Phragmitibacter flavus: one gene and its partner. The protein of the gene in region 2 binds, or shares a complex with, the protein of the main gene of each other region. Links are inferred from orthologs where the notes say so. Each region holds a gene or a part of one and is shown on either strand. Other genes may lie near its edges.

Region 1 (6,274 bases), on a different replicon or contig from region 2:
ATTGAAGGTAAAGATGTGAGTGAGTTGAAAAGTGCTCTTGAGGGAAAAGGTTTTAAGATTGGATTCCCAGAGCATCTAGAAACTACAAACCCACACACAATTGATTTCTTTTTGCGCTATGGATTCCGCTGGCCAAGTCCCACTCAAGTTACTCTCCGAGGAGAAAGAGTTGACGTTCGACCTCTGACTTTCATGACCACTAGAAAATCCCGTCCCGGTCTCAACGACATTTCCCCAAAGTATAGGATTTATACAGCGACAGCAAAACCGTCTTCCGCTTGGCCTGAAGGATGGCAAGAGCTTTTAGACGAAACTCAACTTGAGGCTTTGTTGGCTCACGAATAATTTTCACCCCAACCAATCCGTGCCACACACGTGGCACGGACGGGCTGGGTGAACCAAACCAAAACACAACACGTAACCCGAAATAGCAAAGAGCATACCAACCATGGCTACGAAAATCACACCACTCGGCCGTCGCATTCTCGTGAAGCGCGTCGCCAGCGAAGAAAAAACCGCAGGCGGCATCTTCCTCCCTGACAATGCCAAAGAGAAACCCCAAGAGGCTGAAGTTATCTCCCTTGGCACCGGCAAAGACGACGAAGGCAAAGACGTGGTCTTTACCGTTGCAGTCGGCGACAAAGTCCTCATCTCCAAATACGGCGGCACCGAAGTCAAACTCAACGGGGACGACGTCCTCATCATCAACGAATCCGACGTTCTCGGCATCGTTGCCTGATTCCATTCCACTTTGAATTGAACCCAAGAACGAACCACTAAACCGTTAAGTTAATCATATTATGGCTAAACAACTCCACTTCGACGAAGCAGCCCGCCAGTCCCTCCTGCGCGGCGTCCAAAAGATCGCCCGTGCGGTCAAAGCCACGCTGGGACCTTCCGGTCGCAACGTGATCCTTGAGAAAAAATTCGGCAGCCCAACGATCACCAAAGATGGTGTGACCGTTGCCAAAGAGATCGAACTTTCCGATCCTTATGAAAACATGGGCGCCCAGCTCGTGAAAGAAGTCTCCAGCAAAACCAGCGACGTGGCCGGCGACGGCACCACCACCGCCACCGTTCTTGCTGAAGCCATCTACTCCGAAGGCCTTCGCAACGTCACCGCCGGTGCCAACCCAACCTCCCTTCAGCGCGGCATCTTGAAAGCCACCGAAGCGATCGTCGCCAAGCTGAAAGAAATCAGCAACCCGGTGACCAACGCCACGGAAATCGCCCAGGTCGCCACCGTCTCCGCCAACTGGGACAGCGAAATCGGCAACATCATCGCTGACGCCATGGACAAAGTCGGCAAAGACGGCACCATCACCGTTGAAGAAGCCAAAAGCATCGAAACCACCCTCGAAGTGGTTGAAGGCATGCAGTTCGACAAAGGTTACCTCTCCCCTTACTTCGTGACCAACGCGGAGACCATGGAAGTGAACCTCGAAAGCGCCTACATCCTCATCTTCGAGAAGAAGATCAGCAGCCTCAAAGACCTCCTTCCTCTCCTTGAGAAAGTGGCCCGCACCGGCAAGCCTCTTCTCATCATCGCTGAAGACGTCGAAGGCGAAGCGCTTGCGACCCTCGTGGTCAACCGCCTGCGCGGCACCTTGAACATCTGCGCCGTCAAAGCCCCTGGCTTCGGCGACCGCCGCAAAGCCATGCTTGAAGACATCGCCATCCTCACCGGTGGCCGTTGCATCACCGAAGACCTCGGCATCAAGCTCGAAAACATCGACCTCACCGACCTCGGCCAGGCCAAACGCATCACCATCGACAAGGAAAACACCACCATCGTCGAAGGCGAAGGCACCAGCGATGCCATCGCCGGCCGCGTGAACCAAATCCGTCGTCAAATCGAAGAAACCACCAGCGACTACGACCGCGAGAAGCTCCAGGAGCGTCTTGCCAAGCTCGCCGGCGGTGTGGCCGTCATCAACGTCGGTGCTGCCACCGAAACCGAGATGAAAGAGAAAAAAGCTCGCGTGGAAGACGCCCTTCACGCCACCCGCGCTGCGGTGGAAGAAGGCATCGTCCCAGGGGGCGGCACCGCACTCATCCGTGCACAAGCTGCTCTTGGCGACCTCAAACTCGAAGGCGACGAAGCCACGGGTGCTGACATCGTCCGTCGTGCCATCGAAGCTCCTCTCCGTCAACTTGCCGCCAACGCAGGTGTCGAAGGCGCGCTCATCGTTGCTGAAGTCAAAAAGCAATCCGGCAACATCGGTTACAACGTCGCCACCGGCGAATACGTTGACCTGATCAAGGCTGGCGTTGTTGATCCAACCAAAGTGACCCGCAGCGCTCTTCAGAACGCCGCTTCCATCAGCGGTCTTCTCCTCACCACCGAGTGTCTGATCTCCGACATTCCTAAAGAGGAAAAAGGCGAGCCTGCCCACGACCACGGCGGCATGGGCATGTAATCCATCATCGTTTAGCAAAAACAGCTAAACCCATATCAGCAGGCCGGAGGGAAACCTCCGGCCTGCTTTTTTGTATCCAATCCTCCTCTTACTCTTACTCCTACTCCTACTCCTACTCCCCACCCAAAACTCCCAACAACACAGAAAACAAACACCCACCCGAGCGGGTCCACCACACTTTAGCTCGTCCTCGTCCTCCTACTCGACCACTTCACTTCAATTCTTCTCCGCGAGTCCAAACCACAACAAATCTCCCAACGCGCATCTCCTCATCCGCTCCCCTCGTCTCCCAGCAACACGCCCCTATCGAGGACGAGGACGAGGACGAGTAGGAGGACGAGGACGAAAGTAAATTCCCGTGTGTGCTGGATCTCAAGTGTGGGGAGTAAGAGGAAGAGGAAGAGAAAGAATAAAACTCCTCAAACCCTCAAACCCTCAAACCCTCAAACCCTCAAACCCTCAAACCCTCAAACCCTCAAACCCTCAAACCCTCCATCTCCATCAACACTCCCACCCACTCCACCAGCCTCCTCGCCGAATTCGTGTCCTTCAACCGCCCGGGATCCAGCGACAACACAAAACGATACTGTCCGCCCTCATACTTCATCGTCGCCCCCAACGCCCGAAACCAGTCCAACACCGAATAGTTGTCCGGCAACACAAACCCAAAAAACTCCCTCACCCCCATCTGATAAGCCCTCACCCACACCAACGCCAGCAGCAGTGTTCCAATCCCCCGGTGCTGAGCCTCATCCGCCACCACCAGCGACACCTCCGCCGCCTCCGGCCATTCCTCACTCCGCCAATAAGAACCACCGCCATATCCCGGCTCCCCCAATCGCTCCGGATCCTGTGCCAGCCACGTCTCATGCACCCCCGGCTCCGAATTCAAAAACCGCTGCAACAACTGCTCCGACACCCCCTCCCTCCGACTCCAAAACCGGTAATACCGCGAATCCGGTGACAAGCGCCGAAACGCCTCCATGACCGCCTCCCGATCCTCCTCCACCAAAGGCCGGATCAGCACCGGGGCTCCATCGGCAAGATAAACGGTTGCCACCATAGCTCACCCCTCCCCCACCATCCCCAAAAACATCTCCTCAAGACGCTGACCCTGCACCGCATTCTGCGCCCGCAACTCATCCATCGTGCCCAACGCAATGATCTTGCCATGATGCAAGATCCCGATCCGATCCGCCAGCTCCTCCGCCACGTTCAACAAATGCGTGCTCATCAACACCGTCATTCCCTCCCGGCTGCGCTGCTTCAACTCCTTCTTCACAATCCGCGCATGCACCGGATCAAGACCCACCATCGGCTCATCAATGATAAAAACCTTCGGCTCATGCAACAGCGCTGTCGCAATCGCCAGCCTCTGCCGCGTCCCCAAACTCAAATTCTCAATCCGCTGATGCGCGCAGGAAGCCAAATGGAATTTCGCAAACAACTCCTCGCCCAAAGCCTCTGACCGCGCCTCGTCCATCTCAAAAATGTCCGCAATGAAACGCATGAACTCCAGCGCCGTCAGCTTCTCATAAAACACCGCCACATCCGGCACATACGCCATCAGCGCCTTCGCCTTCAAGGGTTCCTCCTGAATGTCGAATCCCCCCAGCCGCACCCTCCCGCCTACCGGCTCCAGCAACCCAGTCAGCAGCTTGATCGCCGTCGTCTTGCCCGCCCCGTTCGGACCCAAAAACGCAAAAAACTCCCCCTGTGGAATGGACAGCGAAAGACTGTCCAAAGCACGGAAGTCTCCGTAATCCATCGTCAAATCCTCAATCTCAATCATGCAATGCGAAAAAATTATTCCGGTTCCTCTTCCTCCTCATCAGGGTATTCGGGCGCGAGCCCGTGAATGAGCTGCTCCATCACCCGATATCCTTCCGGCAAGTCCACCAACGCCAGCTCCCCCACCTCCGTAAAAAACGCCTTCACCTTCCACTGCGCCATCAACGTCGCGATGGCCTCCACCACATAACCCTGCCGACGCTGACCGCCAAAATTCATCGACCCTTCGCGCGCCGTCAGCGTCAGCCACTGGTCCTTTGTCTCCGCAGCTTCCTTAAGTCGCGCCTGATTGCTCCCCATCATCTGCGCCACCATCGGCCCCACCAGTTGGTCATCCATCACCACCATGCCCTGTTGCTTCAACTCAAACTTCGGCATCGCATCCCCCGGCTTCCACTCAAAACTGAAAACCCGGTCCTCATCCGGGATCCGCACCTGCCCATTGACCGAACGCAGATCAGACATTCCCTCCACCAGCATGTTCATTCGCCACACCACCCGTCCCACCACCTGATCAAAAGTCCCCGGCTCCATCGTTCCCTGAATCTTCACCATGTAATCGTCCTCCGCCCGGCCCGTGTTTCTCGACCTTCCAACCGGAACCTGACTGATCATCACCGGTCCCACTTTCTGCTCGCCCCGATACAGCACCCAAGTGCTGGACGACAGCTGCTGCTCCAAAAACATTTTGAACACCATTGAAGGCGGCACTTTCTCAAACATCGAACCTTCGGGAAAATAAACCACCCTCAGCAACAACGCCGTCATCACCACCCAAAAAAGCAGAACACCTAAAACCAGCGCACGCAACATCCCTAAGAAATACGCCCGCCATCACCAAAATCGCAAGCCTCGATTCACCCGTCCCCGATTTTACTGCTCTTTGTTGCTTTCCTTCACGCAACCCCTGCGCTTTACTTGCTTTCTACTCGCCCACTACATTCACCCACTCACTCAACAACCATGGAATTCCTACCCATCATCCTCATCGGCGGTGCCGTCGTTCTCGGGATCATTTTCCTCCTCATCGTCGCCAAGTTCTTCAACCTCTGGCTGCGCGCCCGCGTCTCCAACGCCCCCGTCAGCATCCCCACCCTCATCGCCATGTGGCTGCGCGGCGTCCCCAACGCCCTGATCGTTGACACCCGCATCACCGCAGGCAAGGCAGGCATCAACATCAGCACCGACCTCCTCGAAGCCCACTACCTCGCCGGTGGCAATGTCACCCACGTCGTTCTCGCCCTCATCGCCGCCGCCAAAGCCGGCATGAACCTCGACTTCAACCGCGCCTGCGCCATCGACCTTGCCTGCAAAGGCACCAGCAAAACCGTCATCGAAGCCGTCCGCACCTCCATCAACCCCAAAGTCATCGACTGCCCCTCCGCTGAAATGGGCAAAGGCGGCAAAATCGACGCCGTCGCCCGCGATGGCATCTCCCTCCGCGTCCGCGCCCGCGTCACCGTCCGCACCAACCTCGACCGCTTCATCGGCGGTGCCACCGAAGAGACCGTCATCGCCCGCGTCGGCGAAGGCATCGTCACCTCCATCGGCTCCGCCCTCAGCTACAAAAACGTCCTCGAAAATCCCGATGGCATCTCCAAGGTCGTTCTCCAAAAAGGCGTCGACACCGGCACCGCTTTTGAAATCATCTCCATTGATATTGCCGACATCGACGTGGGCGAAAACGTCGGAGCCAAACTGCAGGCCGACCAGGCTGAAACCGACAAAAAAATCGCCCAGGCCAACGCCGAGGTGCGCCGCGCCGCCGCCGTCGCCGTCGAACAGGAAATGTCCGCCCGCACCCAGGAAATGCGCGCCAAAGTGGTCGAAGCCGAATCCGAAATCCCCATGGCCATCGCCGAAGCCTTCCGCAACGGCAACCTTGGCATCATGGACTACGCCCGCTACCGCAACATCAGCGCCGACACCGACATGCGCGAAAGCATTGCCGGTGAAAACCCTGGTGCCAATCCCGGCCACTAAATTTACTCACGCCTGCTGGCAATCCGAAACGATTGCCAGGAGGTAATGTCCCCACTCCACCAGCCATGCCGACGTTGATC
Region 2 (6,264 bases):
GATGAGATCAGCACCGCCACCGATTTCATTGAAAAAGCGGCCAGCTATTCCGGCACCACGGGCAAACCGTATGTGATCCGTTTTAAGGATGGCAAAGAAATGCCGCATGGGGAATATTTGAAAACGGTGCTCAAGCAGGTATCGCCATCCTAACCACAAGCAAAAGAACGAGGAATGATTTTTGATACGATTGATCAGGCGGGCAGATATGCCCCTTTGCATGCCGGGTTGGCAAAGGCCTTCGAGTTTCTGCAATCGCTTTATCAAGGACCTCTTCCTGCTCCGGGTCGTTATGAAATCGATGGCGACCGAGTGTTTGCAGGGGTTGATAGCTATACCACCAAACCGCTAGAAGACGCCCTTTTCGAAGCGCATCGCAAGTATGCCGATGTGCAGTTTTTGTTGAGTGGCCGGGAGAGGATTCTGTGGGCACCCCTTTCGATGATGGAAGTCATTGTCCGGGAGTTTGATACCGTAAAAGACGTCGCCAAATGGCAGCCGCCGGGTGAATTTGCCGAACTCCCCATGGAGCCGGGTCGATTTGCCGTGCTTTTCCCCGAGGATGCCCATGCGCCCGGCGTGGTTTGGGGAGAGACGTGCGAGGTTTTGAAAGTGGTCGTGAAGGTCGCGTTGGATTGAAGTTACACGGATACGTTTTAAGCCCGACGGCGCAACACGATGGTGCCCAAACCAATAAGCAGCAGCAGGGCGCGCTGCGGTTCGGGGCTCACCAAAATCTGCACCGAACTGAGGTAGGCATATCCACCCGTGCCAGAATTGACTTGAAGGACAATTTCGCCAGAGGCGTTGGGTTTATAATTGAGGAATTCCAGGATCGTTCCGTCGCCGGTATTGGTGCTGTCCACATTCAAGATGGTTGGCGAGGAGCTGGTGAGTCCCTGCAGCTGATAACTGCTGGTCCTGCCAGCAAAAAGACGGTAGGCAAACAGATTGAAGGAGTAGTCCAACAGGGGATCGAGACCGGTGAAGGTGAACACCATGGGACCGCTGGACCAGATGACGTCGCGTGTGGCGCTGTCGATGTTCATCAAACCCAGATTTGAAAGCGAACCAAGCGAGGCATGAAGGGTGGAGTTTTTGTTGGAGAAGTTGGGATCGCCTCCCGTAGTGGGGAAAGAATAATTCATTCCAATCCCTGCCGTCCCGCCAATGTCCTGAAGCGTGATCGACCCACTGCGTGGATTGGTGGTCGCATCCGCATTGGCCCCGGTGAGGTTGTTCCAGCGGTTGCCGTTGGCATCGACAGTGGTGGTTTGGTTGCCAACCGTTCCGAAGTCGATCAGGTAGGTGGTGGCGGCATCAGACTTCACCACGCCCAAAAGAAGCAGCTGAAACGTCAGCAGCAGGATGATGATAGAGAATCGACGGATCATGGCGGCCAGCGGACAGATTGACAGACGGCAGTTAATTATGGAAGAAGAATATCATACTGGACGCTTCGGACGATTCTTCCAGCAAGCGCAAAAAAACGGATGGCCTTTCGACCATCCGTTTTGGGAATTGATGCTACAACGAACTGAGAAGCCGTGAGGCTTAATAGCGGTAGTGCTCAGGCTTGTAAGGGCCGTCGACGGGGACGCCGATGTAGTCGGCCTGGTCTTTGCTCAACACGGTGAGTTTGACACCGATCTTCTCAAGGTGGAGACGGGCGACTTCTTCGTCGAGTTTCTTCGGAAGGACGGTGACGCCAATCGGGCGGCTGTCCTTGGTTTCCCAGAGCTCGATTTGGGCGAGGGTCTGGTTGGTGAAGCTGTTGCTCATGACGAAGCTTGGGTGGCCGGTGGCGCAACCAAGGTTTACCAAACGGCCTTCAGCCAACATATAAATGCTGTTGCCGGCAGGGAAGGTGTATTTGTCGACCTGAGGTTTGATGTTGAGCTTCTTGATGCCGTCGAGTTTCTCAAGTTTGTCGACCTGGATCTCGTTGTCGAAGTGACCAATGTTACAAACGATGGCCTGGTCTTTCATCTTCACCATGTGATCGGCGGTGATGATGTCTTTGTTGCCGGTGGTGGTGACATAGATGTCGCCGGTGCCAAGGGTGTCTTCAATCGGCATCACGCGGTAACCTTCCATGGCGGCCTGAAGAGCGCAGACAGGGTCGATTTCGGTGACGATAACTTGGGCGCCCATGCCGCGAAGAGCAGCAGCGCAGCCTTTACCGACATCGCCGTATCCGCAGACAACGCCGACTTTGCCGGCGATCATCACGTCGGTGGCACGCTTGATGCCATCGAGGAGGGATTCGCGGCAGCCATAGAGGTTGTCGAACTTGGATTTGGTGACGGAGTCATTGACGTTGATGGCGGGGAACAGGAGTTTGCCTGCATTGGCCATTTCATAGAGGCGATGCACACCGGTGGTGGTCTCTTCGGACACGCCTTTGAGTTCTTTGACGATCTCGTGGAAGATGCCGGGCTGTTCGACCTTGATCTTCTTGAGGAGGTCCTTGATGACCTTCACTTCGTGGTTGTCGGAAGGGGTGTCGATCCAGGTGTCGCCGTTTTCCATCTCATAACCTTTGTGGATGAGGAGGGTGACGTCGCCGCCGTCATCGACGATGAGCTGAGGGCCTTTGTCGCCGGGGAACACGATGGCTTTCCAGGTGCAATCCCAGTATTCTTCAAGGGTTTCACCTTTCCAGGCGAAGACAGGAACACCGGAGGCTGCGATGGCGGCGGCGGCTTGGTCCTGGGTGGAGAAGATGTTGCAGGAAGCCCAGCGCACGTCGGCGCCGAGTTCGGTGAGGGTCTCGATCAGCACGCCGGTTTGAATGGTCATGTGAAGGGAGCCGGTGATGCGCACGCCTTGGAGCGGCTTTTTCGGGCCGTATTTTTCGCGGGTGGCGATAAGGCCGGGCATTTCGTGCTCGGCGATGTCGAGTTCCTTGCGGCCGAATTCGGCGAGGGCGATATCTTTTACGTGATAGTCAATTTTGCGGTCAGACATGATGATTAGTAGGTTAGGATTCCGTTGTCGGATTTCTGAGGGTTGCTTATTTGACGGCTTTTTTGAGAGCGTCAGCTTTGCTGGTGCTTTCCCAGGTCAGGTCGGCGTCGTCTTTACCGAAGTGACCGTAGTTGGTGGATTTGCTGTAGATGGGGCGCAGCAGGTTGAGTTGTTTGACAATATCGGCGGGTTTGAAGGAGAACACTTCAAGCACGGCGGCAAGGATGGCGTCGTCGGAGACGGTGCCGGTGCCGAAGGTGTCGACGTGGACGCTGACAGGTTGTGGGTGGCCGATGGCGTAGGCGAACTGGATTTCGCACTTGGTGGCGAGGCCGGCTGCGACGATGTTTTTGGCAACCCAGCGGCCCATGTAGGCGGCGGAGCGGTCAACTTTGGAGGGGTCTTTGCCGGAGAAGGCACCGCCGCCGTGACGGCCCATGCCGCCGTAGGTGTCGACGATGATTTTGCGTCCGGTGAGGCCGCTGTCGCCTTGAGGTCCGCCGATGACGAACTTGCCAGTCGGGTTGATGAGGTATTCGGTGTCTTTGGTGAGCATGTCCTTCGGAAGGACCTTTTTGATCACCTGCTCGATGCAGAATTTTTCGATCTCTGCGTGGCTCACGTCAGCGGCGTGCTGGGTGGAGATGACGACGTTGACGATGCGGGTGGGTTTGCCGTCGACGTATTCCACGGAGACCTGGGACTTGGCGTCGGGACGCAGCCATTTGGCGAGTTTGCCGGCCTTGCGGATGCGGGTCAGTTCGCGGCCAAGACGGTGGGCGAACATGATCGGCGCAGGCATGAGCTCAGGCGTTTCATCGCAGGCGTAACCGAACATGATGCCTTGGTCGCCAGCACCTTGTTCGGCGTGTTTTTTGCCATCGGCTTCAGCGGCGTCAACGCCTTGGGCGATGTCGGGGCTCTGGATGGTGAGGTAGTTGTTGATGAAAATCTGGTCGGCGTGGAACACGTCGTCGCTGTTGGTGTAACCGATGCCGCGGACGGCTTCACGGATGACCGCGCCGACGTTGATGACGTCGTCGATGGGCTTGGTGGTGCCTTTTTTCTTGTTCTGAAGTTTGGGGATGGTGATTTCACCACCAACAACGACGACATTGCTTTTCACGAAGGTTTCGCAGGCAACGCGGCTTTTCGGATCGATGGCCAGGCAGGCATCGAGGATGGCATCGGAGATGGTATCGGCAACTTTGTCAGGGTGGCCTTCGCCGACGGATTCAGAGGAGAAGATGTAGGAACGGGACATGGATGGTTCGCAGATTTAATATAGACGAATACTGATACGTTGATATGTTTTGCACGGATTCACAAGATGGTCAATGGAGAAATGGGTGGCGGGATGGGGGTGGCGGGATGGGCGGTCGATCGTTTGTGTGAGTTTTCTGTCCCGTGGGGACGGCTCATAAAAGCCTGGCACGCAGTGCCAGGTTTTTGGCCGAGAGATGGGTGGCGTCCTGCAGGGACGCTTCATGCGAGGTGAGAAGGCGACCCCCGTTGTGCATGAGGCGTCCCAACAGGACGCTACCCCTGCGCAAGCGAACCCGGCACCTTGTGCCGGGCTCTTATGAGTCGTCCCGTTGGGACGAAGGGAGGATACGGGATCGCAAATCTCACGATGGCGGTTGCAGGCGATCAGGAACGCTGTTGTTGTCGCGATCCCATGGCAATGCATCGTTGGGATCTCCGACGTTGAAGTCCGGTGGGAAAAACTCGCCGCGTTTTTGCAGGACGCGGTGGAGATAGTCCACACATTCGGCCCGATTCAGCGGTTGGGCACCATTGTTGCGGTGAACCAGGGAGGCAAACACCGGCAGGTCCAATGCTGCCAGCCAGCGATGCAGGGTCGCCCAGGTGGTGGGTTCGTCGGGATGGAAGGTGGGCTGCTGCGGACCGAAGTTGCCCCACGAGATCATGGCTTCAATCAATGGGCGGTCCTTGTCGGTATCGGCAACATCGGTGTAGGGCGAAGTGGGTTTCAGCTCCGGCCAATCTTTGGCATCGGGCAAAGCGCGGCAAAGGCGGGCGAGCGCGGAGGCGAGTTCGCGGCGGGTGACGATTTGATGTGGCCGGAAATGGACATCCTCCGGGTCGGCGCGCCAGATTCCAGCGACGGTCAGCAGATTGGCAGCTTCAAAATGGGGTTCGTCAGGCCGGACATCCTGCCATGGCCACAGCAGAGTGCCATGACCGTCTGCTCCGCGCACCAGCCGGGTTTGAACCTCGCGAATGCGTTGGGGTGAAGCCGCGATTTCACGCGGTGAGATTCCATCACGAAGGGACAATGCGGCGACGGTTCCAACAGCGGTGCCGACATGCATCATTTGACCGTGAAGCCGCACGGCGGACTGAACCATGCTGGTGACGCCGATGTTTTTGGAACAACCGAGCAGACCATCCAACTTTACGGGCACCAGGCTCCGCAGAGGGAACATGGCGCGATCGGTGTCCGTCGACCAGTTGCGGGTGCCATAGTGTTTTGCCTGCCAGGGTTGAGTCGGATCGTTGTCCACAAAGTTCCGACGCGTGGGATGGAAATCGAGGTTGAACTGCCATCCAAAAACTCCATCGGGCACCATGGTTTTGGCCCAGCGAGGTTCTTTGGATTCGGTGCGCACGTCCTGTTCGCGCATAACGTATAACGCTTCGAGACGCAGACCTTCGCGAATGTAAGGTTTGGGGGGAAGCTGATCGCTGGTGCCGTAGTCGTCCGCGAGTTTCATGTAGCGAAAAGATTGGGGGTAGTCGCCAACGCGATCATGAACCGCCGTTTGCAGCCAATAAACAAACTCCAATGCGCGTTGTTTTGCATCGGCGAAGACGATCCGGCGTTGGGCGGGCGTCATGTCGACAATGTTCTTCTCCGAAGCACCGGTTTCGTTTTGTTCCAACGCATCCACCACCTGTTTTGGAAGCGTGCTGAGCGGATAATCATGGGCTGGCCAGTTGAGGATGACGGCTTCGGTGCCAGGTGCGAGCTCGTGATGATAACGATCGACCATGCGACGATGCGTGTAGATGCACCAACCACTGGAGTTATAAATCCCGCCGCTGCCGTCCCAATCCACCCATGGCGGTGCTTTTTTCCAATCGGCGAAAGATCGTTCATCATAACGCAGCGGTTTTGGAATGGTGCTGTCCTTGCCTGCCTCACGCAGCAGCGGACACCAGGAAATGGGATTCATTTCCTGATGACCACCGGGTTCAAGGACATCGGGAGCGCTGGGCTCGTTGAAGCGCGATTTGAGGTCGGGTCCCGCCATGTAACCCGCTCCGCTG

What was found.
Region 1: the proteins of metK (region 2) and groL are in contact, whole or in part, in a cryo-EM structure (PDB 8P4O), measured with the Escherichia coli proteins. The link is inferred for Phragmitibacter flavus from one-to-one orthologs.

Annotation. Positions count from the first base shown.
Region 1 is NZ_VAUV01000030.1:12,209-18,482, reverse strand. The notes cover bases 256-3,108. They hold groL (chaperonin GroEL), read left to right. Parts: upstream 256-797; coding sequence 798-2,420; downstream 2,421-3,108. Other genes in these bases: FEM03_RS23755 (GNAT family N-acetyltransferase), read right to left, coding at 2,896-3,108; FEM03_RS23765 (co-chaperone GroES), read left to right, coding at 449-739; FEM03_RS23770 (hypothetical protein), read left to right, coding at 256-345. Also shown: more of FEM03_RS23770, read left to right, coding at 1-255; more of FEM03_RS23755, read right to left, coding at 3,109-3,483; FEM03_RS23750 (ABC transporter ATP-binding protein), read right to left, coding at 3,487-4,212; FEM03_RS23745 (hypothetical protein), read right to left, coding at 4,227-5,024; flotillin-like protein FloA, read left to right, coding at 5,175-6,194; FEM03_RS23735 (hypothetical protein), read left to right, coding at 6,260-6,274.
Region 2 is NZ_VAUV01000001.1:303,844-310,107, reverse strand. What follows is about bases 2,126-4,968. They hold metK (methionine adenosyltransferase), read right to left. Parts: upstream 4,235-4,968; coding sequence 3,017-4,234; downstream 2,126-3,016. Other genes in these bases: FEM03_RS01325 (FAD-dependent oxidoreductase), read right to left, coding at 4,599-4,968; ahcY (adenosylhomocysteinase), read right to left, coding at 2,126-2,970. Outside these bases: FEM03_RS01350 (DUF5329 family protein), read left to right, coding at 1-153; FEM03_RS01345 (NanQ anomerase/TabA/YiaL family protein), read left to right, coding at 175-639; FEM03_RS01340 (PEP-CTERM sorting domain-containing protein), read right to left, coding at 657-1,394; more of ahcY, read right to left, coding at 1,555-2,125; more of FEM03_RS01325, read right to left, coding at 4,969-6,264. UniProt on the Escherichia coli protein: Catalyzes the formation of S-adenosylmethionine (AdoMet) from methionine and ATP.